2 regions of the Oceanobacillus sp. B139/18 genome follow, and region 1 is predicted to be linked to the other one. Evidence: predicted binding sites of a transcription regulator. Region 1 holds the regulator's gene; the other holds the start of a gene.

Region 1 (15,232 bases):
AAAAGCATTTATTCCGTTACTGGCGCTGCGCTTTATTAAAAAATAAATATTTTATTTTGTTAAATGTAAAAGGAGGAAGTCCGGTAATTCCACATATATACTTCTTTGATTTCCTCTCTAAAATCTACAGGCAGATAACAGCGTTTTAAATGGTAACCCCATTCTCTTCAAGCAGGATTTCTAATTTTCGTTTCACCCGTACTAAAGCGTTATCAATTGATTTTACATGGCGATTTAATTGTTCAGCAATTTCTTGATAGGTACAGCCGTCCAAATATAGCTGCAGCACCTGTTTTTCCAATCCGCTCAACAATTCTGATAATTTAAATTCCATTGCTCCGTACGCTTCCCGATTAATAAGCGTTTCCTCCGGGTCGCTGTCCTCTGGACTGGAGATGACATCCATCAATGTCCGGTCAGATTCTTCCTCATAGATTGGCTTATCTAAAGAGACATACGAATTTAAGGGGAGATGTTTTTGCCTCGTTGCTGTTTTAATCGCCGTAATAATTTGTCTGGTCACGCATAATTCTGCAAATGCTTTAAAAGAAGTTGGCTGCTCCAGATCAAAGTCACGGATAGCCTTATATAATCCAATCATTCCCTCTTGAATAATATCTTCTTTGTCTGCGCCGACCAAAAAGTAGGTTCTTGCTTTTAACCGTACAAAATTTAAATACCGATGTATCAGGAGGTCCAATGCATAACTGTCACCTTGATCGATTAATTCCAGCAAATTAATATCTTCTAGCTTGTCCAGTTTCTTGCTGCGTGTATTGATTTGCCCACCATTCACCAACAATCCCCTCCTAAATCGATATCTCCAAATATATCCACGATAGGCACTATTATACTAGACGAGCCGAAATATCGTCAACGACCCTTTTATGACAGAAGCAGTCGTAATTTGTCGTTTTCGTGAAAATCACTAAGACTTTTCACCTAATGAATGAGTGTCTAAAAAAACGTGAACTGCTTACCTGCCATGCTCTCAAGCTGTATTTTTATTTCCTATCTAAAAATATTTTTCGTCAAAGCCATGTTTGTTCGGAGCGACATGGACAGGAACACTTCTCATGAACTGGCTGAGAGGCATTCCAGTCTATTATACTTTCCATGTATTATTCTATTTCCCGCGGCGCATCTCTTCAAACCGTTTTCGTAACTCTTGGTTTATCGGAATTTTAACAGCAGGCTTTTCTTTTTGATGCACCTCAAGATTTATACGGATTTCCTGGTTCATATCATCCATCTCAATCTGCAGCTCTCTTGCAGACTTACGCAGCGCACCCTGTCCGAAAATAGTACGCTGCTCTGCATAATCGGACGTGGCAACATACACCTGCGTTTGGATATTTTTTACGGTCTTCACGAGCTTTTCGATACATTCATCTGCAGTTTCTTTTTCCTTTGTGTAGATTACTTCCACTTTATGTTTTTCTTCTTTCGATTCAATTCCACGAACATAGTAAGCATCAAAGACGACAATCACGCGGTCTCCGGTAAATGCCTGATACTCTGCAAGGAGTTCAATAAGCCGGTCTCTTGCCTGTCCAATATCTTTTTCCTTCAGCTGCTCAAGCTCCGGCCACGCACCGATGATATTATAGCCATCTACAATTAATACAACCATTTAAGCACTCCCCAGCGGCAGACGCTTTCTGAGCACTTCATAAAGAAGTAAACTGCATGCAACAGAGGCATTTAGGGAGGATACTTGTCCAACCATCGGCAGGCTCACCGTCCAGTCACATTTCTTTCGCACGAGGCGGCTCATTCCTTTTCCTTCATTTCCAATAACTAATCCGAGAGGCAGCGTTCCATCCAGCTGCCGGTAATCTTCATCTGCTTCCGCTTCCGTGCCAATAATCCATACATTTCTTTCCTTAAGTTCATCAATGGTATTCGCTATATTGGTCACTCTGGCAACAGGAATATGCTCTAACGCTCCCGCTGCTGTTTTCGCTACCGTTGCGGTTAAACCCACGGAACGATGCTTCGGGATAATTACTCCATGTGCCCCTGTTGCATCCGCCGTACGTAAAATAGATCCCAGATTATGCGGGTCCTCTAATTCATCCAGCAAAATAAAGAAAGGAGCCTCCTCTCTTTCCTCCGCTTTGGCAAAAAGGTCTTCCAGCGAGGCATAGGGATAAGAAGCAACGGAAGCAATCACTCCCTGATGATTCCCCTCCTGCATCTTATCCAGCTTCGACCTCGGAGCCTTCTGAACCACTGCTCCTGCTTCACGGGCAAGCTGCTGTATTTTATGCGCAGCCGCTCCCTGCAATTGTTCGGATATCCAAACCTTATTAACAGAACGGCCAGATTTCAATGCTTCGATTACGGGATTCTTGCCCATAATCCATTCCTTTTCCTGCGTCATTTTAAGCACTCCCTTCTTCTAGAAAATCCATTGCTTGCGTCATCAATTCCTGCAGTCTCTGTTCATTTTTTAATAAATAGTGATAGCCAATCAACGCTTCAAACGCTGTACTATAACGATACGTCTGTACATTAATATTTTTAGGAATACTGCCTGATTTTGCATTTCTCCCCCGGATGACCACTCTGCTCTCTTCTTCTGTTAAAAAGGCATCCTGTTCCAGCCAATGGAGGATAACCTTTGCCTGTGACTTACCGGATACATAACGAATCGCTGCCTGATGTAGTTGATTCGGTTTAATGGTTCCCCGCTCTAATAATTGTTCGCGCACATACACCTCATAAATCGCATCGCCGATATAGGCTAAAGCGAGACTTTTCATTTGCCTGACATCACTGGCTTTCATTATTTACCTCTTTTCCATCTTACTCCTTGTGGCGTATCCTCTAAGATAATCTGTTCCTGTTTCAATTGATCGCGTATTTCATCCGCACGGGCAAAATCACGATTTTTCCGGGCTTCATTCCGCTCTGCAATCAATGCTTCAATCGTTTCATCCAGTAATTCTTCCTGTTCATTTTCAATGTCAATTCCCAATACTCCAAGCATCGAAGCAAGGGCTTCACGGAAAGCATCAATGACTTCTTTAGCCGTTTGCTCCTCTTGGACATAGACATTCGCCTCTTTAGATAAATCAAACAGAATAGAAATTGCATTAGCTGTATTAAAGTCATCGTCCATCTCTGCTTCAAACCGTTTTGTACGCTCTTCAATACGGTCTATCCATTCCTTGTTATCTCCTCTTAAATCCATGCTTGTTTGGCGTCGATGCCCTAAATTATGATAAGCTGTTTCAATGCGTTCCAAACTTGTTTTTGCGCTTTGTAATAGCTCTTCTGTAAAGTTAATCGGATTGCGGTAGTGAACAGAAAGCATAAAGAAACGCAGCACTTTCGGGTCATGCATATTTATTAAATCACGTGCCAGCACAAAATTACCAAGTGACTTCGACATTTTTTCATTATCGATATTAATATAGCCGTTATGCATCCAGTAGTTCGCAAAGGTGGTATCATTATGTGCTTCCGATTGTGCAATCTCATTCTCATGATGCGGAAAAGTTAAGTCCTGTCCCCCGGCATGGATATCAATGGTATCTCCTAAATGTTTCTTAGCCATTGCTGAGCATTCAATATGCCAGCCTGGACGTCCTTTGCCCCATGGCGCTTCCCACGCAATTTCTCCCTCTTTTGCTTCTTTCCATAAAGCAAAATCCAGCGGATCCTCTTTTTTCTCCCCTACTTGGATTCGTGCACCAGAACGTAATTCGTCAATAGACTGATGAGAAAGCTTTCCATACCCTTTAAAGGAACGCGGTTTGAAATAAACATCTCCTTCTGCTTCATAAGCATAGCCCTTGTCTATCAATTCTTTGATAAACGCTATAATTTCCTGCATCGAATCCATGACACGCGGATTTTTCGTTGCTTTTTTGACGCCTAATGCGCCCACGTCTTCTAAATACGCATCGATAAACCGGTCAGCCAATGCACCGACTTCCTCTTCTGCTTCCTTGGCTGCTTTAATAATTTTATCGTCTACATCAGTAAAGTTGAGGACATAGTTGACCTCATATCCCCGATATTCAAAATACCTGCGAACCGTGTCGAATACAATTGCCGGACGTGCATTTCCGATATGGATATAGTTATATACCGTCGGACCGCATACGTACATAGACACTTTCTCAGGCTCAATGGGTTTGAAATCTTCCTTCTGTCTCGTTAGCGTATTATATATTTGAATCGTCATGGTTGTTCATTCTCCCTTTCTTTAAATGCTCCATTTCTGCTTTCAGTTCCTCGATTTGCTCTTGCAGGCTTTTGCATTTTTCTGCAACTGGATCTGGAATATTTTGATGATCCAGGTCTCTGTTCAGGCGTATTCCATCTTGAACAACAACCTGCCCAGGAACACCGACGACTGTAGCGTTAGCAGGAACATTCTTTAATACCACTGAGCCGCCCCCGATTTTCGAGTTTTCTCCAATCGTAATGGCTCCAAGCACCTTTGCCCCTGTTGAAACCATCGCATTGTCTTCAATGGTAGGATGCCGTTTCCCTTGTTCTTTTCCCGTTCCGCCGAGTGTTACTCCTTGGAAAATAGTGACGTTATCACCTATTTCACAGGTTTCCCCGATAACCACGCCCATGCCATGGTCAATAAACAATCTTCTTCCTATTTTGGCTCCAGGATGAATTTCAATACCAGTTATAAAACGAGAGAATTGCGAAATAAAACGAGCCAAGAATTTCAGATTTTTGTTATACAGCCAATGTGCGATACGATGCGCCCAAATCGCATGTACACCAGAGTAAGTTAACATAACTTCAAAATACGTGCGGGCGGCTGGATCCTGTTCAAAAACAACATCCATATCCTCCTTCATTTTCCGAAAGACCACTATATACAGCCCCTTCTGTTTAAATTAGTTAGCAAAATCGATTACTGCCTAATGAAGTAAAAATGAATTCATCTTTTCTTTGATTAGATATAAAAAAAGCGTCTCTGTGTTATTGAAAACACAGAGACGCTTTTTAGCGCGGTTCCACTCTGTTTAGAGAAAAAAATATCTTTCTCCCCTTTGCTCTGTTAACGGCAGAGAACCGCTACCATGTACTTTATGTTCCACAATAGACTCTGAGGCGCACTTCAAAAAGAAATCTTAAAGTCACTCGCAGCAACTGTGACTCTCTCTGTGTAAGAAATTCATTTTTACTTTACCTCTTCAACGATTTAAATTTATTTGATTTTCATAGCTATCATAACATAGGCGAAACTTATAAAGATAATATATTATATTACACAAGAAATGTGAACTATTAAGCTCCCATTTCCTTTAATAATTTATCAAGACGCTTCACGATAACATCTTTCCCCAGCAATTCGATAGCAAACGGAAGCTCTGGACCGTGCATTTGTCCTGTTGTTGCAACCCGTATCGGCATAAAGAGTTTTTTACCGCGATGTCCTGTTTCTTTTTGGGTTGCTTTAAACTGCGCTTTAATCGAATCTTTATCAAACGACTCTAAATGAATTAATTTATCTGTGAACACTTGCAATACTTCAGGCACCTGCTCTTCTCCTAAAACTTCCCGTTCTGCTTCACCATAGGTAATATCCTCCTGGAAGAACAGCTCTGTCAATTCAACGATTTCTGCCCCGTAGCGCAATTGTTCACGATATAGACTAATTACATTTTCCGCCCATACACGCGTCTTCTCATCCATATTCTCTGGAAGCTTGCCCGCGTTGATTAAATGCGGTAACGCTAGATCGATGACACGGCTTAAATCTGCTTTTTTAATATATTCATTGTTCATCCATTTCAATTTATGCTGGTCAAAAATAGCGGCAGAGGTAGATAAACGCTCTGGATCAAATATAGTAATCAGTTCATCCTGTGTAAACATCTCTTCTTCGCCAACTGGAGACCATCCAAGCAAGCTGATGAAGTTAAACATCGCTTCCGGCAAATAGCCTAAATTACGATATTGCTCAATAAACTGCAGAATGTGCTCATCACGTTTACTCAGCTTTTTACGCTCTTCATTCAGAATTAACGTCATATGCCCGTAACGCGGTGCTGTCCATCCAAACGCATCATATATCATCATTTGCTTTGGTGTATTGGAAATATGCTCTTCCCCGCGCAATACATCGGTGATTTCCATCAAATGATCATCGATAGCCACAGCGAAATTATAGGTAGGAATTCCGTTTTTCTTTACAATGACCCAGTCGCCAAAATCACTGGACTCAAACGTGATTTCACCGCGGACAATGTCTTGGAACGTGTATGTTTTATTTTCAGGAACACGAATACGGATACTTGGCGTTCTGCCTTCTGCTTCAAAGCCCTGAATTTCTTCCTCTGTTAAGTTGCTATGTTTCCCGGCGTATTTAGGGACTTGTCCATTTGCACGCTGTGCTTCCCGTTCTGCCTCTAACTCGTCCTCTGTCATATAGCATTTATAAGCTAAATCACGCTCAAGCAGTTCATCTACAAACTTCTGATAGATATCTAAGCGCTCTGTCTGGCGATAAGGACCATAATTACCGCCGATATCGGCACCTTCATCCCATTCTAAGCCGAGCCATTTTAAATATTTTAATTGACTCTCTTCGCCGCCCTCTACGTTTCTTTTATCATCTGTGTCTTCTGTGCGGATAATGAATTTTCCATCAAAATGTTTTGCATATAAATAATTAAATAAAGCTGTACGAGCGTTACCAATGTGTAAATGACCCGTTGGACTAGGTGCATAACGTACGCGAACTTCCTTACTCATTTAAAATGCCTCCTTCATTGTTTATATATCATCGCTGCCTGCCTTGTACCTGTTCAAAAGATCTGATAGAAATCTTTTGAAACATCTTTTATAAAAGGAATTCCTCCCCTTATCTTCCTAAACAAGCTCTATACGAAAAGTGATAACATATATATGTTATCACTTTTTTTATCCTTTATCAGTTATACCCTTTTTACAACGCTTTTTCAAGTAATTTTGGTTTTGCAAAGATCATCCGTCCCGCAGAGGTTTGTAAAACACTCGTAATAACAACCTCAATATTTTTGCCGATATAATCTCTGCCTTCTTCCACTACAATCATCGTCCCGTCATCTAAATAGGCAACACCTTGATTATGCTCTTTCCCGTCTTTGATAACCTGCACATGCAGTTCTTCCCCTGGAAGAACGACCGGCTTCACTGCATTGGCCAGGTCATTAATATTTAAAACAGGCACTCCCTGGAAGTCACATACTTTATTTAAATTGAAATCGTTCGTAACTACAATGCCATCAATGACTTTTGCCAATTTGATCAATTTGCTGTCTACTTCTGGAATATCCTCAAAATCGCCTTCATAAATTTCTACTTTTACAGCGAGCTCTTTCTGAATTCTGTTCAAAATATCTAAACCGCGTCTGCCGCGGTTTCGCTTCAGCGCGTCCGATGAATCTGCAATATGCTGTAATTCACCAAGAACAAACTGCGGAATCACAATGGTTCCTTCTAAAAAGTTAGTCTGACAAATATCAGCAATTCGCCCATCAATAATCACACTTGTATCCAAAATTTTGGGGCTTAAGCTTTGCGTACCCGCATCTGTGTCCTCTTCCTCGCCGCTGCGGCGCTTGTCCTTTTTCGCCGGTTTGAGTATATTCATAAATTCCTCACGACGGCGAAAGCCAACCTGGAATCCTAAATAACCAAGTATAATCATAATGAACAGCGGCAAGACCTGTGAGAAAATACGAATACTCATATCTTGAAACGGCATATTAACAAAGTAAGCTATAACTAGACCGACAATTAACCCGATACTGCCAAAAAATAAATCCATGGCTGGTAATTTGACCAGTGCATCTTCCACCCAACGAAAGAAATTTACAATATAGTTTACTAGTAAATAAGACAAGATAAAAAATATAATAGCTCCAACAATCATTCCCAAGATAGATGAAGTTAGCCAGCTTGATTCTGCAACATTTAACAGCTGGACGATTTCTGGAATATAAAGATATCCCATGGTACCTCCTAAAATAATAAAAAATAAGTGTACTACTTTTTTCATCAATTCCTTTCACCTCCTGACTCGTATTAGTAGTATTACCAAATGACATATAATATATGCTTATCTGCTCGGAATTCTTCTAAATTTTCATCCTCAAAAAAATCTATTGATGTAATCCGATTTCTAAAGCTTCCTGTACATTGGAAACACCAATTACTTCGATACCAGCCGGATAATTCCAGCCGTCTAAATTATTTTTCGGGCAGATTACCCGTTTAAACCCCAGTTTCGCAGCCTCCTGCACCCGTTGTTCGATTCGGGATACTCTGCGAATTTCTCCTGTTAACCCAACCTCACCGATAAAAATATCCTCTGGTTTGGTTGGGTGATCGCGGAAACTCGATGCAATACTGACCGCCAGCGCTAAGTCAATCGCCGGTTCATCCAGCTTGACCCCGCCCGCTACTTTGATATAAGCATCCTGGTTTTGCAGCATCAGTCCAACGCGTTTTTCCAGCACAGCCATTAAAAGCGGCACGCGATTATGGTCTACTCCCGTGGCTGTTCTGCGCGGGTTCCCGAAGCTTGTTGGAGAAATCAGCGCTTGAATCTCTACTAAAACAGGGCGTGTACCTTCCATTGATGCTACAACGGTCGAGCCGGCAGCTCCTTGGGATCTCTCTTCTAAAAAGATTTCAGACGGATTCATTACTTCACGTAATCCTTCCTCCTTCATCTCAAAAATCCCCATTTCATTCGTACTTCCAAAGCGATTTTTTACACCTCTTAAAATACGATAGGTGTGATGACGTTCTCCTTCAAAATACAATACCGCATCCACCATATGCTCCAGTAAACGCGGACCCGCAATCGAACCTTCTTTGGTTACGTGCCCGACAATAAAAACAGGAATGCCTTTGGTCTTCGCAATTTTCATAAGCTCCATTGTACATTCTCTGACCTGTGACACGCTCCCCGGCGCGCTGGTTATCTCTTCTTTAAAAATGGTTTGAATGGAATCGACGACGACAAAGGAAGGATTGATTTCTTCTATCTGCCTGCTGATATCCATTAAATTCGTTTCTGATAATACATATAGTTCATCCGTTTTTATATCTAAACGATCTGCACGCAATTTGGTTTGCCTTGTGGATTCTTCACCAGATACGTAGAGAACCGGTAAAGCCTTCTCTGCCAGCTGTGCAGATATTTGCAACAGGAGTGTTGATTTTCCAATACCCGGATCTCCGCCAATTAAAACCAGTGACCCTAATACCACTCCCCCGCCTAATACACGGTTAAATTCCCGCATCTTCGTCGTAATGCGGGGTTCCTTCTTTGATTCGATGGAGGTAATCTTTTCGGGTTTTTGTGAGGAGGCTGCACCAGACGTGTATCCTGTCCTGCCTTTTACAGAAGCAGCTTCAATTTCTTCAACCATCGTATTCCATTGATGGCAAGCTGGACATTTCCCCATCCACTTAGCCGATTCATATCCACATTCCTGACAGACAAATTTTGTTTTCCTTTTTGCCAACGTTTCTAACCTCCTTCAAGTGAGATTCAAGCCTAGCGTCTTCTCTTGAACCACCCTTATTTATTATTATAGACTATTTCTGGTTTTCATAGGTTACAGAAAAGCATCAAATTCACAAAGAATCTTCCATACTTATGCCACAAGCATTTTTTGAGAAATGGAGAAAGCTAGAAGAACCGTGTTCTTCTAGCTTTCTGTACCTTACATCCTGTTTAAGAAAGGACAATAAATTCCCCTTTGCTGTTCAACCCTATTTTCACCTTTTGTTCCTTTTGAATGGTTCCCTTTAACAACTCTTCTGATAATAAATTCTCGATATTACTTTGAATAGAGCGTCTCAGCGGACGGGCACCATATTCTGGATCAAAGCCTTCATTAGCAATTTTTTCAATTGCCTTATCTGTAAGGGAAAGGGTCAGCTCTTGCTCTTCCAGGCGTTTTTGCAGCTGTTTAAGCATTAATGATGCAATATCTTTCATGTGTTTTCTCTCCAGGGAGTGGAACACAATGGTCTCATCAATACGATTTAGGAATTCAGGACGGAATGCTTTTTTCAATTCGTCCATCACCTTCGACTTCATATCTTCATGCTCTCTCTTCTCATCATTGTCTAGTGTAAAGCCGACATATTTATTACGTCTTAATTCACTTGCTCCAACATTAGAGGTCATGATAATAACCGTATTGCGGAAATCAACTACTCTCCCCTTTGAATCTGTTAACCGGCCATCTTCAAGAACCTGCAAGAGGATATTAAAGACTTCTGGATGTGCTTTTTCTACTTCATCCAACAGCACAACAGAATATGGTTTACGGCGAACACGTTCGGTTAATTGACCGCCCTCTTCATAGCCAACATAGCCTGGAGGCGAACCAACTAAACGGGACGTCGCATGCCTTTCCATATACTCTGACATATCGATTCGGATCATCGCATCCTCGTCCGCAAACATGACTTCAGCAAGGGCGCGGGCAAGCTCTGTTTTTCCGATACCTGTCGGCCCCAGGAATATAAAGGAACCAATTGGACGTTTAGGATCTTTTAACCCGGCACGGGCACGGCGGATTGCTTTAGCTACAGCATTCACTGCTTCCGATTGACCAATAACGCGATCATGAAGAATCTCTTCCATGTTCAGCAGGCGGTCACTTTCATCTTTCGTCAGTTTTGCAACAGGAACCCCTGTCCAGATAGATACCACTGCAGCGATATCTTCCATCGTTACTTCCGAATCGGTCTGTCCTTGTTTTTCCTTCCATTCATCCTTTGTTTTCTCAAGCTTTTCACGGTAACGCTGTTCAGAGTCCCGCAAGGATGCTGCTTTTTCAAATTCCTGACTTTGGACAGCAGCGTCTTTTTCTTTCCTTACTTCTTCCAGCTTTTGTTCTAATTCTTTTAAATTTGGCGGAACCGTGTAAGAATTTAAACGTACTTTAGAGCCAGCCTCATCGATTAAATCAATTGCCTTATCCGGCAGAAAACGATCTGTGATATATCGATCCGACAGAGATGCTGCTGCTTCAATCGCTTCATCTGTAATAGTCACACGGTGATGAGCTTCGTAGCGGTCTCTTAAACCTTTCAAGATTTGAATGGTTTCATCCAAGGTCGGCTCATCTACCTGAATTGGCTGGAAACGACGCTCTAACGCAGCATCCTTTTCAATATATTTCCGGTATTCATCTAATGTCGTTGCGCCGATACATTGCAGTTCACCGCGGGCAAGCGACGGTTTTAGAATGTTTGATGCATCGATTGCACCTTCTGCTCCCCCGGCTCCGATCAGCGTATGGAGTTCATCGATAAATAAAATAACATTGCCGGATTGACGGATTTCTTCCATTACTTTTTTCAAACGGTCCTCAAACTCACCGCGATATTTTGTACCTGCAACCACAGTACCCATATCTAACGTCATCACACGTTTGTCACGTAGTGTTTCCGGTACTTCATTATCAATGATTTGCTGTGCCAGTCCTTCTGCAACAGCTGTCTTTCCGACACCAGGCTCCCCAATCAACACAGGGTTGTTTTTGGTGCGGCGGCTCAATACTTGGATTACACGTTCAATTTCCTTAGAGCGTCCTATAACAGGATCAATTTTTCCTTCTTTCGCACTGACTGTTAAATCGCGGGCTAAAGAATCTAACGTAGGGGTGCTTGCGTTTGTTTGCTGTCCTGCACGTCCCTGACGGCCTGTCTGAGACTCATTGCTACCTAACAGTTGAAGAACTTGCTGACGGGCCTTATTTAAGCTCACACCAAGATTATTTAAAACACGGGCAGCAACACCTTCTCCTTCACGGATTAAACCTAAAAGAATATGCTCTGTTCCCACATAGGAGTGGCCCAGTTTTCTTGCTTCGTCCTGAGATAATTCAACAACCTTTTTTGCTCTGGGCGTATAATGAATCGATTGAGAAGGCTGCTTGCCGACACCAATGAGCTTTTCCACTTCTTCTTGAATTTTAGCTACTTCCAACCCAAGAGATTGCAATGCCTTGGCAGCTATGCCTTCTCCTTCACGTACTAAACCAAGAAGAATATGTTCTGTTCCAATATTATTATGGCCTAATCGTACGGCCTCATCTTGAGATAATGCCAATACCTTTTGTGCCCTCTCTGTAAAGCGACCAAACATCATATGTTTTTTCCTCCTATTTTTTCAAATTTAATCTTTCACGAATAATTGAAGCCCTGCGGATATCACGTTCATCTGAACGAAGTGCTTTATTCGCATAGTGCTGCAAGAATCCAGGCTGTGTTAAAACCATCAGTTCATTTAATATATTCTCGGAAATGTTTTCTATTATGCCTAAATCAATTCCCAAACGCAAATTAGAAATACAGGTAGCAGCCTCCTTCGAATCAATGATTCTGCTATTTTTTAACGTGCCATAGGAACGGAAGACACGATCCTCCAAGCTAATCTCAGATTGCTCGTAAATATACTGCCGCGCCATCCGTTCGTGCTCCACAAGCTGATTAACAATACTCTCCAGGTCTTCCACAATATCCTCTTCGGACTTGCCCAGTGTAATCTGATTCGATATTTGAAAAATATTCCCTCTTGCCTCACTGCCTTCACCATATATCCCTCTGACAACCAGTCCCAATTGATTAATTGCAGGAATAAGCCGGTTGATTTGCTTTGTCAGTACAAGCGCAGGCAAATGCATCATAATCGAAGCCCGCATGCCTGTTCCAATATTGGTAGGGCAGCTGGTCAGATAACCTTTTGTTTCATCAAATGCATAGTCGGCTTCTTCCTCCAGCCAATCATCTAAGTAGTACGCTTCCTCTAAAGCTTTTTTCAGCTGAAGTCCAGGATAATACACCTGAATACGCAAATGATCCTCTTCATTTACCATAATGGAGGTCTGCTCCTGTTCGGATAATAACACTGCAGCATAATCACTATGTTTGATTAAATGTGGACTTATTAAGTGTTTTTCCACCAGAACAAGTTTTTCAATCATATTTAATTGCTTCATTGGTATAAAAGTTAGTGAATCCTGCTCCGTATCCTCTTCCTTTATATAATTTTTCTTTATAAATTGCAGTACCTCTTCCAACGCTTCCTTATTACCGGATGTCGGGTACAATTTATCCGCAAAGTTGCGGGCCAGACGGACACGGCTGCTCATTACAATGTCTTTATCCGGACCGTCCTCCAGCATCCACGGGCTAATCGCTTCATTGATAAATGATTCTAATGTCACGTGTTATCACCCGCTTCCTTATCTTGATGATTCGCTTTTTCCAGCTCTCTGATTTTATCGCGCAGAACTGCTGCTTTTTCAAATTCTTCATCTTCAATCAGCTGTTTTAATTCCTCTTTGTGGGAGGATATTAATTGCTTTTGCTGAATATACTTCCCGGCACGCTTTGGAATCCTGCCAGTATGTTTGGTATTCCCAGCATGCACACGCCGTAAAATAGGCTCTACCTTGGAGTCAAAGGACGCATAACAATTTGCACATCCAAATTTCCCTGCTTTTTTAAATTCACTAAAAGTTCTCCCGCAAGAAGAACATTTCAGCTCCTGCGGCTGTTTAGGCTGATTGGAATTTGCTGTCCCTGCAGCGTTCAAAGGTATTCCATCTTTTTGAAAAAGCCCAGATAAAAGGTCATTTAATGAGAATCCTTCCTCCGGATAGGTCAAATAACCTTTTTTCTTTGCACATACTTCACAAAGGCTCACTTTCGTCTCCTGACCGTTTATAATGTGCTTAAAATGCAGGGTAGCCTTTCTTTCATGGCATTCTTGGCATTCCATACGATTCCTCCCCCCTTCAGGTAATTAATCGTTCAGATACTTGAGTGCAGTTAATGCAGATTTAAGAATACGTGCACGCAATTCATCTCTTAGCGGCAATTGAAAAGCTAACGTTGTTCGATCAATACTTGCCAATATCAACTTTGCTTCACGTGCTGTAATCAGCTCCTCCTCTAAAAGCCGATCTAAAATATCTATAGCAGCACGCTGCGGAATCGAATCACCGATTAAATAAATAATCTCATCAATCAATTCCGATTTATCCTGATGCCGTATGCGCATAATACGAATATAGCCGCCACCGCCGCGTTTACTTTCTACGATATACCCTTTCTCAATGGTAAAACGCGTATTAATAACATAATTTATTTGAGAAGGTACACATTGAAACTGATCTGCAATTTCACTCCTTTTAATCTCAATCGCTTGTTGTTCTTCTGACTGTAATACTTTTTTCAAATATTGTTCAATGATATCTGAAATGTTACTCATCCTTCGCACCTCAAATCAAATAATTTATTTGATAAATTATTCCTTTTGACTTTGACTAACTTTGACTATGGTTTTATTATAATAAGAAATTGCCACAGTTGCAAATGGATGATATTTCTATTTTGGACAAACAGGCCAAAAAACAAAACATAATTATAAAAATCTATGAAAATATTTATGTTTTAATTTCGCTTTGTTATATTAACCACTCCCGGAAGCTTCGATATTTCATCAAATAAATAAATTAACTTATTATCCTTTTTCATATTTGTCCATATATGAATTCTGCGCCTGTTACCTTCTAACAGCTTTATCTCAACCTGCTTTATCGTAAAACCGTTCTTTTCCACTGATTTTACAGCTTCATGTATTTCAAATTCCTCTGAAGCAATCAATTCAATAAAATTACTGGTTGTAAACCGAGGGAAAAAATGCTCCATCCGGTTAAAAAATATTAAACTGATAAGGATAATAAGTGTCGTTACAATAGCAACACTATACATGCCGGCTCCAATCACTAATCCTATTCCTGCTACAGCCCATATAGAAGCAGCTGTTGTTAATCCTTTGATGGTTCCTCCATATACAATAATGGTACCAGCCCCAAGAAAACCGATACCGCTAATTACATAAGAAGGGATACGAGCAGGGTCAAATTGAATGTTATCGTATTGATTCATAAATGTAATAAAACCAAAAATCGATAAAATCATCATCAAACAAGAGCCTACTCCTACCAGTATATGCGTACGAAACCCGGCTGAATGATTATTAATTTCTCTCTCAAAACCAATTAAACCGGATAACAGCAAAGCAATAAACAAACGTAACACGATAACTCCGAAATCATCACCGATAAATTGTTCTAACTCCATTCCCTGCACCCCCTTATTGTTTTATATATTTTACAGTTTATTTATATGTATAGGCTATCATTTCATTTTATAAAATAAAACT
Region 2 (15,232 bases), on a different contig from region 1:
AACTACAGTAAAAAAAGCAAATATATTATATATGGGGCGAAGCGCTAAAATTTGCGGCATAGGCAAAAAGATAGTGACCACAGCTAATACTGCCATCCCCCATTGAAAAAATGGAAAGATTTTATTCCAATAAGGCAGCTTTTGATGATCGGTACATTGAACCAATGCATAAAAAATGATTAAATACACCGTATGGATCATCCAAAATTCTAATTCATAATTCAAATTAAAAAATTGCTGCAGCAATTTTTCACCAGTATAAAACAAAAAACCTGAAAATAAACTAAAGGCCAGCAACGAGAAAGAAAGTACTTTTCTATCTCTTCCCCCAATAAAATAAATAATCAAGGTGTATACCGTATGCATGAACAGAATAGCTGCAATGACAACTTGTGAATAGTTTGTGAGCTGTACTTCTCTCGTAATCGTTTCATCTGTCCCAAACCGAAGCGAGAGATAAATACCGCCATCTCTGCTGTCGATAAAATTGGCAGCCTGAATGACAAGATCTATATTTCCATTTTCATCCGCTGAAAAAGTCACTGTTTTAGGCATAATATCCGCAACATACGCAGCTTCTGTTTCCGCCAACCGACCCGTCTCCGCTACTATCTGTCCATTCACATAGATTTCCGATGATGTACGGATGTTTGGTATGTATAATTTAAAATTCCGGTCATCCTCCGGCTGTACCCTTACCTGCAGCCTATAAGTCCCATAACCAAAAGGAGAGCCCAGATTATTCTTCCAGCCGTGGGGCACTTGAATTGTTTCCGGCACTTCAGCAGAGAAGACATCATCCTGCATCAAAAAATGCGAGGGATAAAACTCCCACTCCCCGTCCAACAGCATCGATTGCCCTTCTTCTACTTCCCATGAGCTTAAATCAAGCTTTCCTTCTTGAATATCGGGAGTTATATTTTCTTGAAATAACCCTGCCCAAATTAGACGCAAAACTGACAAACTGATTATACAGAGAATCACAAAAATTCCCGATCGGATAGTATCCCGCTTCATTTATATCAACTCTTTTTCATGGATATCTCTAAATCCATGATTTTTCTTTTACAATCTCTGCCGCTTCCGCATCAAAATCGGTTAAACCTTTTAATTTTGAAATATTGTAGGAGGACGATTTCTCATAACGATGCAGATATGCTGACAATCGAATGATAAGCTCCAGCCATAAATCTCTCAGTATTTTTCTCTCGCTAACAGCCCAAAGGTAATCAAGGCCGGCTAAATACTCGTCTTGATACGCGTCCAGTACTTTGAAGTACTGCTCGGTATTTATGTTCTCTTTTTTTAATAAATCATACGCTGCAAGCTTAAATTCTCGCGACTGAATCTGTACATCATAATCGATATCAATTTGATAAAATTCTTTTTGACTGATAATTTTAATAGGTGCGTCTATTTGCTGCATGACCTTTCTAATCTGATATACCGTTGTATACAACTGAGCATTCGCTTTCTCCCAGGGAAGGTTACTCCACAGCAAATCAATCAATTCACTTTTCCGGATAGTATCTTCATGATGATGAATAAAATAAGCAAATAATTCTTTTGCTTTGGACGTTCTCCATTTTATATCAATCCGCTTATTCCCTTGGTATATTTGCAAAGCTCCTAAATCCCTAAGGACGGTCGTCCGGTTTTCAACTGCTTTATCCTGATCTGTCATCTTTCTTTCAATTATCCGCTGTACAGTTATAGCTAAACGTTCCTGTTTTACAGGCTTTAATATGTAGTCTACTGCATTTAGTTCAAAAGCTTTAATCGCATAATTATCATATGCCGTAACAAAACCAATATGTAAGGAAGGATTGATGTTTAATAGCTGTTCCGCTAAGTCTGTGCCTTTCATAGCAGGCATATGTATATCTATAAATACAGCGTCTATTTGTTCAGTCTGAATATGTTGAATCAAGTCTTCTGGATTCATATATTTCCCTGAAACATGCACTCCTTCTATTTTACGCAACAGTAAATCCAAATATTGTAATGCCAAAGGTTCGTCATCAATAATAGCAATTTGAAGCATAGAATCTCCCCCTGATTATTTATCTTTTAGTATTTCTAGCATATATATATTCAAGGATACATGATGATAAATAGTAGCTATCTGATTTTTTTCTATACAAATTCTATACAAACGCCTGCGTTATCATCCATACTTCCAGTTGTCTTTCCCCTGCTTCAGCTTTCAAAATATGATTATGAAATTTTCTGTTATTTCAATAATATCCTATTACGCGATATAAATTTGCTTTTTATAGAAGTTTTATACCGGTATTAAATGGAATAAATAATTATTTATTGCTGTTTCCACTTTTCAAAATCCGAACATACGATAGGATGAGTAAATAAAGCTTCATCCGACAGGAATACTTTTCTTTCCGGACGAATGAAGCTCTTTTTTACTATTACCTTACTTATCAGGTACTTCTATTTCAATGAAGGCGGCAGAATACCCCACACTGAATATATTATATATCTATTTCAAAGGATACGCTCGTTCCCTTATTCAAAGAACTGATAATGGTTAATCCTTTCCCGTAATGCTGATGCAATCTTTTTTCTACGTTTAATACACCTACTCCTGATTCGCTATCCGATTCTCCTTTTAAAATGTTAGGAATGTCTGCTTCATCTATTCCTGCCCCGTCATCTGTTACGGTAATCACTGCTTTGGAGCGGGCAGGATCTTTTTGAAAGCTTATGGTCACCGTTCCTTTTCCCTGTCTGTTTCTAATTCCGTGCTGAACCGCATTCTCCACTAATGGCTGGATGGATAGAAAAGGTACATTGACTCCCTCCTGTTCATCCAGCTTCCATTTTACCTGCAAAGCTTCTCCAAAACGGACTTGCTCAATAAATAGATAAGAACGAACAATGTTTAATTCTTCTTCTAAAGGTATCAGATCCTTCATTTGCTGAAACCGAAATTTACTTCTCAAGAAATTGCTGAGTTCATCGAGAAGCTTGCGCATTGCCTCTACATCCCACTCACTCAAGGCCATAATCGAATTCAGTGTATTAAACAAGAAATGCGGCTGTATCTGAGCCTGCAGCCATGCGGTTTCTAATTGTAATTGCTGCTCAGCAACACGCTTCATTGTGATTAAAGAGTCCATCCGGGCTTTCAGCTCGACTGGCTCCACAGGTTTGGTAATATAATCATTTGCTCCGGCCAAGAAGGCCGCCTGAATATCAGTATTTCCTCCGGTCAGCAGCAGGACAGGGAGTTCTGTCAGGGTATAACGTTCTCTAATCATGCCGGTAAATTTATAGCCTGATATTTCCGGCATCATAATATCGGAAATGACTAAGTCCCAGTCCCGCTTCTTCAGTTCTTCGAGCGCTTGCTTCGCACTGGTCACCGTCATCGTATCGTATGCATCTTCTGATAAAATGGAGTTTAATGCTAATAAACTCGCCGGGTTATCATCAACCAGTAAAACTGCCGGAGTCTGACCGTCATGTAATCGTGTTAATTCAGCATCTGCCTTTTCCGGATACTTGACATCCGTTTGTTTCGTCTGATTAGATAGCTGTACAGCTGATTGCGGAGAGGCTAATTCTAAAGTAAACGTAAAAGTTGTTCCCTCCCCTTCTTTCGAGGAGACCCAAATACTTCCTCCATGAAGCTCAACCAGCTGTTTCGTAATACTTAATCCCAGCCCGAATCCGCCCTCCTGCATTCCACTTGTTGCATTATCCTGTTCATAAGGAAGAAACAACCGTTTTCGCATTTCTTCATTGATTCCAATACCTGTATCCGTCACATGGATTTCCGCATACTTTTCTTTTTTTGCTGCGGATATAATGACTTCTCCCTGACTCGTATATTTAACAGCGTTTCCTGCTAAATTAAATAAAATCTGCGTTACGCGATTTTCGTCCGCATAAACTGCTGGAAATTCCTTAGGTATCTTATTGACCATTTGCAGCTGCTTCATATCTGATGAAAGCTGTAATAAGTCCAGGACGCCGGTTGCAATAGGCTCCAGGGCAACTGCCTGCTTGTTCAACCGCGGTTTCGTACGATTTAAATTCCTCGCTTCCAGCAAATCTGTTAATAAAAGGTTCATTCGCTTTCCGACGTTCAATACCGTATGAAGTTCACTTACACTCCGCGTTGACAATACTGCTTTTTCCCTATCCATGACAGCCTTAGAAAGCAGCATGATACTATTTAAAGGATTGCGGAACTCATGAGAAGTATTCGCCAGAAATTGATCTTTTTCTTGATTCATCCGCTGTAAGCTGGACGCCAATTCTTTTGTTTCTTCATGCATTTGAAAATACCCTTTAAACCAGACAATGATATAGCATACGACCGCAACAATCAGATCAAATGGATAAAACGTTAAATAAACACTTTGTTCCCTCCATGTTAAATCCCATATATAATGATGAACGACAGCAAAAAAACTAAGTACAAGGAACATATTCGTTGCAGGATTCTGTCTATACAGCCGGACTATAGAGCAAAATGTAACGATAATAACTATAAAAGCAAATAGATAATAAACAGGAAATAAAAATAGAATCTGCGGTATGGATAAAAATAAGGTTATTCCCATCATGGTAAATATACTCCATTTATAAAAAGGAAATATCCTTTTCCAATATGGCAGCTCCAGATGATTGGTACATTGCAGCAAAGCATAACACCCCAGCAGAAGCAAGGTATTCGCTATGCGAAAATCGAAATCATAAGGTATATTGAAAAACTGGTGAATCAGTTTATCTCCATTACTTAAAAGAGATGTCATAATCATGCAGAACATCAACATAGAAAAATACAATAGATACTTATCTCGATTTCTTATCAGATATAAAATGAAGGTATATACTGCATGAATTAAAAAGATAACAATGATGCTGATTTGAAAATAACTGGACAGCTGCGTTCCGCTTGAGATAGCCTGCTCTGTCCCAAATCTCACAGAACGAATAATACCGCTGCTTCTGATATCTTTATAGTTGGCTGCTTGAATAACGATATCGATAATACCTTCTTCATCTGCTGTAAAAACGACTCTCTGCGGTAAATTTTTTGCAGTATATTGTTCTTCTTCTGCAGCTATCTCCCCCGATGATGCCAGTTTCCTTCCGTTAACATAGATCTCCGATGAACTGCGAATACTTGGTATGTATAATCCATAATTTTGTTCTGCATCACGATCCACTTTTATTTGCAGTCGGTAGCTGCCATATCCATAGGAAGAACCTAGTATATCATTCCATCCTCTGGGGACTTCTATAATATCTGATTCCCCCTGCACCGAGCTCTCCTCCATAATAAAGCGGGAAGGGTAAAACTCCCACTCTCCATCTAAAACCAGTGTTTCTTCCTCTCCCGGATCCCAAGTTTGGATATCAAGCATCCCATTTTGAATATCGGGCTGTACCTCCTCTTGAAAAAGCCCCGTCCAAATCAAACGGAAAGCAGATAAACAAAGCATAAAAACAAGCAAAATAACTGTCAGCTGAATCGCATTTTTTTTCATTCTTCTCCACTCTTCCAGTTCCATTTTCTAATGCTATAGTTTTTCATTTACTAATATTCGAGCTTCTTCGTCAAAGCTTACCAGTGCACTTATTTGAGAAATATTACGAGATGAAGGAGACTTATTTTGAAGAGTATCCTTTATCAGATTATCTACGATCTGCAGCCAAATGTTCCTTATCTCCTTTCTTTCTTCCAAAATCCAATCCGATTCTATCCCTTGCAGATAATCCCCTTGATATGTTTCTAATAATTTCATATGTGCTTTAACTGATATATCATTCTCCTGCAAGGCTCTCCATGCTGCTTGTTTCCAGCCAATAGATTGAATAACCACTTCTTCTCCTAAAGTTATTTCATAAGATTCCTCCTGACTGACTATCTTAATCGGGAATCCCATTTGCTGAATTACCTTTCTTATTTGATACACGGTGGAATACAATTGTGAATTGGCCTTTTCCCAGGAGAGGTGCGCCCACATGAAATCTATCAATTCTTCCTTTCGAATGGTATTTCTATGGTTTTGAAGAAAATAAAAAAATAGCTCCTTTGCTTTCGACGTTCTCCACTTTACTTCTATCGGGCTCTCTTCCTTATAAAATCGAACTGCACCCAGGTTTTTGATATGATACGCTGCCTTTAGCGGGGTTTTATGTAATATTTCATCCTTCTCTTTGATGCGTTCAATGGTCAATTGCAGCCTTTCTAACTGTACCGGCTTCAAAATATAATCTAACGCATTCAGTTCAAATGCTCTGACTGCATACTCATTATAGGCTGTGACAAAAGCAATATTTAGAACGGGCTTGATATTTAACAGCTGTTCAGCTAAATCGATTCCTTGTATATCAGGCATATGAATATCCATCAATACGGCATCTACATCCTCCGTTTGAACATGATTTATTAACTCTGTCGCATTGTTAAATTTACCGGTAACCTGTACTCCTGCTATTTTATTTAAGAGAAAATCCAAATACTGCAACGCCAATGGTTCATCATCAATGATACAAATCTTCACGCTTTCATCTCCATCCGTTTTTATCGTATACATAATATTAGAAAAACTTCCATTGCGGTTAAAGCGAGTTTGAAAACATCTTTTTGCTTTTTATACAGATGCTATCTGGTGATAAACGATTCTATTGCTTTGATTTTCAAAAACTGGTCCTTATTCTTTTTATACCATATATTGCACAAAAAAACCTTACTTTCTTACACATTTTAATTCTTTTATACAGCGGGATCGTCAGCTTTAAAGCAGGAGGTTAATTTTTCTCGAAATATTATACACTCAACTTTCGCATCTTAAAAAGTTAACTTCCTTTCCGTAGAAATAGGAGTTGATTTTTTCTTTGGCAACTCCCTTAATAAAGTAATAAGAGGTGTAGTGTAAAATACCGCTGCGGCGGACCGTTTTGCTTTCCTAGGGGCACGCTCTTCAGCTAACTTTTGCCAAGAAGATCGCTTGGCAAAAGTGGATCTTCAGATGGTGCTGATCCCTCAGGAGTCAAAACGGTCCGCCTCCGCCAGTAAGGTGTTCTATACGTGAAATAGCTGAACAAACAAAAGATTGTTCAGACAGTTCAGATGGAAGAGATTTTTTATGGTGCATGGTAAAATGTTCAGCAATGATTACTTTTTGTGCATGAAAGCTATTCTTGATGTTAATTATTCATGCTGTCATCATTCGAACTGCTAAACCAACCATTTGAAATAACGTAATGATCGTGTCATCAAGTGATAGAGATACTATTTCATCCAAATCAACAGGATGTTATTTCTTATATTCGCTGTAGAATCCTAACTAAGCGGAGGCCAACCACGGAGACTCCTATGGGAACAGGGCGAGCTGAAGATTCACTTGAAAAGCGGTCTTCTTTTCAAGTTAGCTGAAGCCGTGCCTATGGAAAGCGGAGTGGTTGGTCGGAGCGGAGCTATGCACAATCAACAATTCCAAAATGGCCGGATATGTAGCCAAAAGCAAGCATGCTACTGGAGAACATGTTCACCCTGAAATAGCAAGATATATATGTATTCTTAGGTGGGAAAGTGAGTTATACATAAAAAAAGACCAGCTAACGCAATCAATGAGTCAGCTGATCTATTTTATGCTTTATTTTATTTGATATGCCTAATACCATTTCACCTTATATTAAGATGCATTGGAAACAACAATTTCTTCGTCTTCAACATCCACATGAATGTCTGTTATATCTTCTCCTTCAAGAATCAAATCTGTTAATTGATCCTCTACTTTATCCTGGATAACACGACGTAATGGACGTGCGCCAAAGCGTGCATCATATCCTAATTGAACAAGACGTTCTTTTGCTGCATCAGAGATAGTGATGGTAATTTTATTTTCCTTCATGGTTGCTTCTAAATCATGCAGCATAAGGTCTACAATTTGCAGTAAATCTTTTTCTTTTAATTCATTGAAGTTTACAATCGCATCGAAACGGTTCAAGAATTCAGGTTTGAAATAGGTGCTTAAGTTTTCCATTGTCGCAACAGATTCATGTGTTTTCGCATTAAACCCGACACTTACTTTTTTCTCACCAGTTCCAGCATTACTTGTCATAATGATAACCGTATCCTTAAAGCTTACTCTTCTGCCGTGAGAATCGGTTAAATGACCGTCCTCCATGATTTGCAGGAACGTATTTTGCACATCTGGATGTGCTTTTTCAATTTCGTCCAGCAACAGAATAGAATATGGGTTTCTGCGGATGCGTTCGGTCAGCTGTCCAGCTTCTTCATGACCGACATATCCTGGCGGTGAACCGATAATTTTAGACACCGCGTGTTTTTCCATATACTCACTCATATCCAGACGAACCAGCGCATCTCTCGTACCAAACATTTGCTCAGCCAGTACCTTCGTCAACTCTGTCTTACCAACACCGGTAGGACCGACAAATAGGAAGGAACCGATTGGACGCTCTTTTGCTTTTAATCCGGCACGGCTGCGGCGGATGGATTTCGCAACTTTCTCTACTGCTTCTTCCTGTCCGATAACTTTGGAACGAAGATCGTCAGCTAAGTTTTTCATTTTTTCTTTTTCATCTTTTTGCATTTTCGTTACAGGTATACCTGTTTTTTCTTCTACAATTAATTGAATATCAGAAACGTCTACATCCAGTGTTTTCTCGCCGTCTTCAACTTTTTCCAATTGTTTTTGTAATTGGATTTCTTGATAACGGAGATTTGCAGCACGCTCATATTCTTCTTTTTCGGCTGCTTCCTGTTTTTGTTTCACTACTTCATCTAAGCGCTCTTGCAAGGAATCAGAATCTTTCTGAGCGTTAGCAAGATTTAATCTGGAACCGACCTCATCCATTAAGTCAATTGCTTTATCCGGCAGGAAGCGGTCTTGGATATACCGGTTGGATAAACCGACAAATGCTTCAACGACTTCATCAGAATAGCGGACTTCATGGAATTTTTCATAACGGTCCTTGATACCTTTTAATATTTTCACTGCATCCTCTAAGGATGGTTCTTTTACGATAATCGGCTGCAGACGTCTTTCCAGCGCCGCATCCTTTTCAATCTGGCGATATTCTTTCAATGTTGTTGCGCCAATTACTTGCAGGTCACCGCGTGCAAGAGCTGGCTTCAAGATATTGCCTGCATCCATTTGTGAGCTTTCTGCAGTACCTGCTCCAACAAGCAAATGGATTTCATCGATAAATACAATCACGTCGTTACGCTCTTGCAGCTCAGCAATCAATTTATTCATCCGCTCTTCAAATTGACCGCGGATACCAGTGTTTGCGACTAAAGAAGCGACATCCAGCAAGTAGATTTCCTTGTTCATTAATTTAGCAGGAACATTTCCTTCTACAATATTTACAGCCAGTCCCTCTGCTATCGCTGTTTTACCAACACCTGGTTCACCGATTAATACCGGATTGTTTTTATTTCTTCTATTTATTGTTTCGATAACTCGTTTAATTTCTTTATCTCTGCCAATGACAGGATCAATCTTTCCTGCTCGTGCTTGATCAGTAATATTTTTTGCTAACTGATCAATCAAGCCATTTCCATTGTTTGATTTTTGTTGTGTTCTCGTGCGTGCGTTTGCACCACTTTGCTGATTTCCTTGGAAAAAGTTGTTGGCAAATGATTGATCCATATTGCCAAATGGAGAATTAGAGAAAAAGTCGCTGTTCATCATATTTCCTTGTATTTCTTGTAAACATTCATGGCAAAGATGCACTTCCATACGCTGTCCATTCATTTGCATTTGTGCATTAATCGTTGCCTCATTTTGTCCACAGTTTTGACATTTCATTTCTCATTCCTCCTTATAACTTAGTCAGATAGCCTATTTATTCGTTGTTTTGACTTTGACTATCTTTGACTATATTTACATTATACTCTGACCTTCTTTGACTTTCAAGTGTTTTAGTCAAATTTTTTTACTTTTTTTTGACCTTTATCTTTTATGCTAGTTTACATATAGGCTAACCCCTTAGCCCGCAAGAGATTTAACAGCTTATATATTCGTCTGATTTTTGGCCAAAGAGGTCAACACACACAAATTTCTTATAAAAAGAAGACTTTTTCTTTTCCATAAGGATGATTTGTTTTTGAAGTATATCAAAAAAACTGTCCTTTTAGAAGCGTAACGGTTTATCAGAATTGTTTCTTCTGACTTTCATCCGTTTCTTCTATATAAGGACAGTTCAACTTAATAAGGAAACTGTTTTGGCAATTGCTTGCTTAGCCATAAATCGTCTAAACTTTTAAATTGGTACCCTTCTTTCTTTAAATCCTGAATGACTTTTTCCAAAGCGGTTGCATTATCACTGGAAACTGCGTGAAGTAAGATAATGGCTCCTGGATGTATCTGCTTCATAATTTCATCGTAAGCATAATCTGCACCTTTTTGTGAGTTGGTTTCCCAATCTTTAAAGGCTAATGACCAAAATACATGGACAAGCCCTAGCTCTGTTGACCATTTTAATGTATCTGTACTAAAGGTTCCCCGGGGCGGCCTGACATAAATTAATTCATCCTGATCACTGACCTCTGCAACGGCCTGCTCTAAATCCTGCAGTTCTTTGTTAATGGCTTCCTTATCCATCACGGTAAAGTCCGGATGGTGATAGGAATGGTTGCCAATAATATGTCCTTCATCGACCATCCTTTTGACCAGTTCAGGCTCACTCTCTACATAATGCCCTGTCACAAAAAAAGCGGCAGGAACCTCTTCCTGCTTTAATACATCTAATATTTCCGGCGTAAACCCTTGCTCATAGCCATTATCAAATGTCAGATAAAGGTTTTTATCACCGGAATCGTCCACATAAAAAGCATTGTATTTATCCAATACCTCCTGATAAGAGCCAATTTGAGGCGGTGTATGATTGGAGTTCTTTTGATATCCCCATCCGTATGCGTAGCCGGTATTCATTGGAAATACGCATAAGAAAAAGGCAAGTGAAAGCAGCAAAGTGATTGTTCTTTTCATTTCAAGTTCACCTACTTTTTTCTCTTACCTTTTCCTTTATAACTTCATTTTATTCACTTTTTAAAGAACCATTGCAGCAATCCATCCGAAAATAAATAAGGGAATATTATAATGGATGAAGGTTGGCACGCATGTATCCCAAATATGGTCATGTTTTCCGTCCGCATTGAGTCCGGAAGTTGGTCCAAGCGTACTGTCTGAAGCTGGCGAACCGGCATCTCCCAATGCTCCGGCTGTACCGACTAAAGCTGCTGTTGCTAAAGGCGAAAAGCCAGTTGCCAAACAGATAGGAACAAATAGAGCAGCAACAATCGGGATTGTTCCGAATGATGTCCCGATACCAATCGTAATAACCAGACCCAGCAGTAACAGAACAAATGCAATTAACGGCTTATTATTTCCTAATGCAGAAACAGATACCTCCACTAATTCCGATACAGCTCCTGTTTCCTGTAAAACATTTGCAAAACCGGCAGCTGCAAAAATGATAAAAGAAATCATCCCCATCATGGAGATTCCTCCTGCCATCACAGAATCCAGTTTTTTAAATGGCAATGCTACCAGAACGAACATAGCAATAATCCCCGTCAATGCTCCCAGAATCAAATCTTGCGTTATAATTTGAACGATAAGTGCCGATATAATAGCAATAATCGTCATTACATGCTGTTTGCCGAAAGTGATTTCTTCGACCAGATCTTCTGTTTTTATTTTTTCTTCCTTCATTGAATCTTTAGATGCTTTATCTTTTCTATAAGTAAATAGAATACCGATTAAAAGTCCAACAATCATTCCAGAACCGGGAATAAGCATAGATAAGGTTACTTCATATAAAGTAATTTCTCCCCCATTGGAGTTTAGGCCATCCAAAATCAATCTTTGGAAAAGTAAACCAAAACCGGCCGGAATCATCACATAAGGTGCTTTCAAACCAAATGTCAGAGCCAATGCTACAGCCCGGCGATCCATCCGCATTTGATCAAATACTTTTAACAGGGGAGGAATCAATATAGGAATAAAAGCGATATGAACCGGCACCGCATTTTGTGATAAACACGCAACACCAGCTAATGCAAAGAGCATCATTGTTTTCTTCCCTGTTAATACACGAATAATAAAATTCACTAAAATTTTTGTAATCCCTGTATAACTGATAGCCACTGCAAAAGCTCCTAACAATATATAGCTTAATGCTGTATTTGCAGAGTTCCCCATACCAGCTACCAGCAATTCAACAGAATCTGCAAATCCTAACCCGGACATTAACCCGGCAGCAATTGTTGAAATTAAAATAGATAAAATAACATTAACCTTTAATAAACATAAAACAGTCATTAATAGGACTGCTGAAAGAACAACCCATTCCATTTTTCTTCCCCCAATAATCATCACATTTCTCTTTAATACTTTACCATAATAAAGCAATAAAGATTAAATTGCAATATATTTTTGCTGAATATGTAAAAAGGACTGTCTTTTCGACAATCCTTTGACGTTTATTTCACTTTAAAGGAGAAAGATAAATAATCCTGTACAGGGATCCAAGCTCCTATTCCTTGCTTAGTTACATTCTTAATTTGAATGGTTTTATTGGATCCTTTTAATTCAATATATACTTCCCCGAATGTCACCTGCCCTTTCTCATTAACGGCCGGCGCATAAGCATCCAGTATTCCATACTTTTCCATTGGGATATTATACGAATTAGTTAATTTTGTATTATGACCGATAACGGCCTGATACGAAAGAGGAAGCTTTGTATTTTCGCTGGCTTTTAACAGCATCATCGTTTTTATTTGTTCCGGATTACTTATTTTACTGGTCAGGGCGCCATTTATTTCTTTTTCTTCCTGCTGATAATAGCTCATCTCCTGGGCTTTCTCACCGCCGACATTATTCATTTCATTTTTATTGATATGCTGGTATTCCCAATTAATATTTGATTCCGCAGATTGATAATTGATTGGCCACCTTCCCAGATAAACCATACCGCGATATCCAATTGCTATAGGAGATGGTTTGATACTGCTTTCATTCAAAATCTTAATCAGCTCCGGATTTTCGATTGGAATGCCGACGTCTTCGATCAACTCTTTCGTTAACTTGCTTGGTTCAATAATCTCCTGGTCTTCTGTTGAATTCGGAAATGTGTTTTCTTTTGAGATATCCAATACATGGCTGGGTATATTCAATCCTTCTTTTATTTCTTCAGCAAAGCTGCTGATCGGCATCAAAAGCCAGGTTAAACATAAAAGAAGTGTAAAAAAATAAGCACGATTGCATTTTTTCATTCCCGTACCTTCCTTTCTTTTTGTTTTATTTTTTCTGAAAGGAGGGAAACTATACACGAGAAGCCTTGAGACTTTTTGGAAATTATAAAGCAAGCGGAGCAATGTAAAAAAAGAGACACCGGAATGTCTCTTTTTTACCTTTTGTTAGATTCTGTTATTTCATGCAATACACTTATTTTACAAATACACTATATTTTTTCTCTAAACGATCCTGCAGCATGCCGATTAAAATACATACCGGCCAATAAATAAGCGCCACCAGCACGTACATGGTCATTGCATCAAATTCTCTTCCAGCGACAATTTGCGCTTTTTGAAATAACTCAGGCACTGTAATCACTGCTGTCAAAGACGTCGCCTTCACAATATCCATAAAAACGTTTGTTAAAGGCGGAATGGCAATTCGTGTAGCCTGGGGCAGTATAATCTTACGCAGTGTCAGCCAATAAGACATATTCAACGCCCGTGAAGACTCCCATTGTCCTTTTTCCACACTATTTAATGCCGATCTGTCGATTTCTGCAATATATGCGGCACTATTCAGACCTAATCCAATAATTGCCGCATGGACAGCGACAAGCTGAATTCCAGCAGAGGGTAAACCCAGATAGAGGATATATAAAAAAACAATAATTGGTGTTCCCCGCATAAAGGATATATATAGTCTGGCCGGCCATCTCAGGAAAATATTTTTAGAGCCTCTTGCCAAAGCTAACAACAGCCCCAAAACAAGTCCAATCAGCATACTGCCGATGGAAATCAGTAATGTTATCGGCAGCCCGCCAAGAACAAATGGCAGGCTCTCCCAAGCTAATTGAACATCAAAAAAACCGCCAAAATCAATATTGGTTATATTCATTTTAAACCTCTAAAAATCCAGACCTTCTACAATTTCGACTTCTACATCCGGTTCTTGTGAAGCATCTTCTTCGTAAAATTCTTTGGCCAGTTCACTTAATGTTCCGTCTTCACGCATATCATTTAAAGCACCATTCATTTCCTCCTGAAGCGTTGTAGATTCTTTTGGCATCATAAGAGCCTGCTCCGTCGGATTAAATTTTAAGGTTGGGTGCAAGTGCAAATCAAAATCAGGAAATGCTGCTACCCCAAATTTAGTTAAATAATAATCGTTTAATACTAAATCCGTTCTGGCTGTACTGATATCACTTAGATAAGCTTCATTCGGAGCATTGCCATAGGTTACCACTTCTGCTCCATAATGTTCTGCAATTTGGCTGTAGATAGTCGAGGCTGCCCCGCCGGCTTTTTTACCCTCTAAGTCTTCCAATGTTTCTATTCCTGAATTATCCGATTCTCTGACTGCTGCGACAATGTACGAATATTTATATGGATCCGTAAATCCAAATTTTTCTTGATTGGTTTCTGTGATCGTAGCATCATTTGCTCCTACATCAATTCTGCCGCTATTGATTGCGGTTGCTAAATCATCCGCTCCCATGATTTCAAATGATACCTCTAAATCTAAGCGCTCCCCAATTTCTCTCATAATCTCTACGGTATAGCCTGTCAACTCATCATTTTCATCGTAGTAGGATGCACCAATCAATGTTCCAGAAGTCCCTGCTACAATTTCCCCTTTTTCCTGTATGCTCTCCCAATGTTCATCTGTTCCCTCTTCCTGGTCTGCAGACCCGCAAGCAGCCAGCAACAATGTCGCTAGAAAAATAAAGCTAAAAACAAATATGTTCTTTCTCATTCGAAACCCTCCCTGTATTATACTTTTTGCATAAAATCAGTATAACAAAGAAAGATTTGTATGAAAACACTTTAGTATCCTGTTTAGGCTTTTCAATTTATTATATTAGTACAGAAATAAATCGGAGGCACATGCTTTTTAATTTCATTCTTTTAAAAACCAAGAATACCACTTGGTCTTTAAAACATCGGTGTTCTTGCCATGGAGATGTCCGCTGCGGGAAG

What was found. The regulator CtsR, encoded in region 1, represses protease genes until heat stress. The targets are predictions, from matches to a motif close to ATGGTCAATAAAGGTCAAACA.
Region 2: ACZSMY_RS07500 (ATP-dependent Clp protease ATP-binding subunit) is a predicted target of CtsR. The motif match lies at 9,903-9,923, and genes of this name have one in related genera.

What each region holds. Positions count from the first base shown of each region.
Region 1 covers NZ_JBVFXI010000008.1:625-15,856, reverse strand. The annotation lists gene sigH (RNA polymerase sporulation sigma factor SigH) at 146-799, opposite strand; gene ACZSMY_RS19470 (NYN domain-containing protein) at 1,127-1,633, opposite strand; gene rlmB (23S rRNA (guanosine(2251)-2'-O)-methyltransferase RlmB) at 1,634-2,386, opposite strand; gene ACZSMY_RS19460 (Mini-ribonuclease 3) at 2,388-2,792, opposite strand; gene cysS (cysteine--tRNA ligase) at 2,792-4,198, opposite strand; gene cysE (serine O-acetyltransferase) at 4,179-4,835, opposite strand; T-box leader at 4,970-5,187, opposite strand; gene gltX (glutamate--tRNA ligase) at 5,269-6,738, opposite strand; gene ACZSMY_RS19440 (PIN/TRAM domain-containing protein) at 6,932-8,029, opposite strand; gene radA (DNA repair protein RadA) at 8,130-9,503, opposite strand; gene clpC (ATP-dependent protease ATP-binding subunit ClpC) at 9,716-12,148, opposite strand; gene ACZSMY_RS19425 (protein arginine kinase) at 12,162-13,226, opposite strand; gene ACZSMY_RS19420 (UvrB/UvrC motif-containing protein) at 13,223-13,783, opposite strand; gene ACZSMY_RS19415 (CtsR family transcriptional regulator) at 13,808-14,275, opposite strand; gene ACZSMY_RS19410 (MgtC/SapB family protein) at 14,458-15,150, opposite strand.
Region 2 covers NZ_JBVFXI010000002.1:10,109-25,340, forward strand. The annotation lists gene ACZSMY_RS07480 (hybrid sensor histidine kinase/response regulator) at 1-1,017, opposite strand, end outside; gene ACZSMY_RS07485 (response regulator) at 1,046-2,044, opposite strand; gene ACZSMY_RS07490 (ATP-binding protein) at 2,490-5,519, opposite strand; gene ACZSMY_RS07495 (response regulator) at 5,553-6,539, opposite strand; gene ACZSMY_RS07500 (ATP-dependent Clp protease ATP-binding subunit) at 7,674-9,818, opposite strand; gene pdaA (delta-lactam-biosynthetic de-N-acetylase) at 10,218-11,000, opposite strand; gene ACZSMY_RS07510 (Na+/H+ antiporter family protein) at 11,061-12,368, opposite strand; gene ACZSMY_RS07515 (YfkD family protein) at 12,497-13,291, opposite strand; gene ACZSMY_RS07520 (amino acid ABC transporter permease) at 13,464-14,150, opposite strand; gene ACZSMY_RS07525 (transporter substrate-binding domain-containing protein) at 14,160-15,008, opposite strand.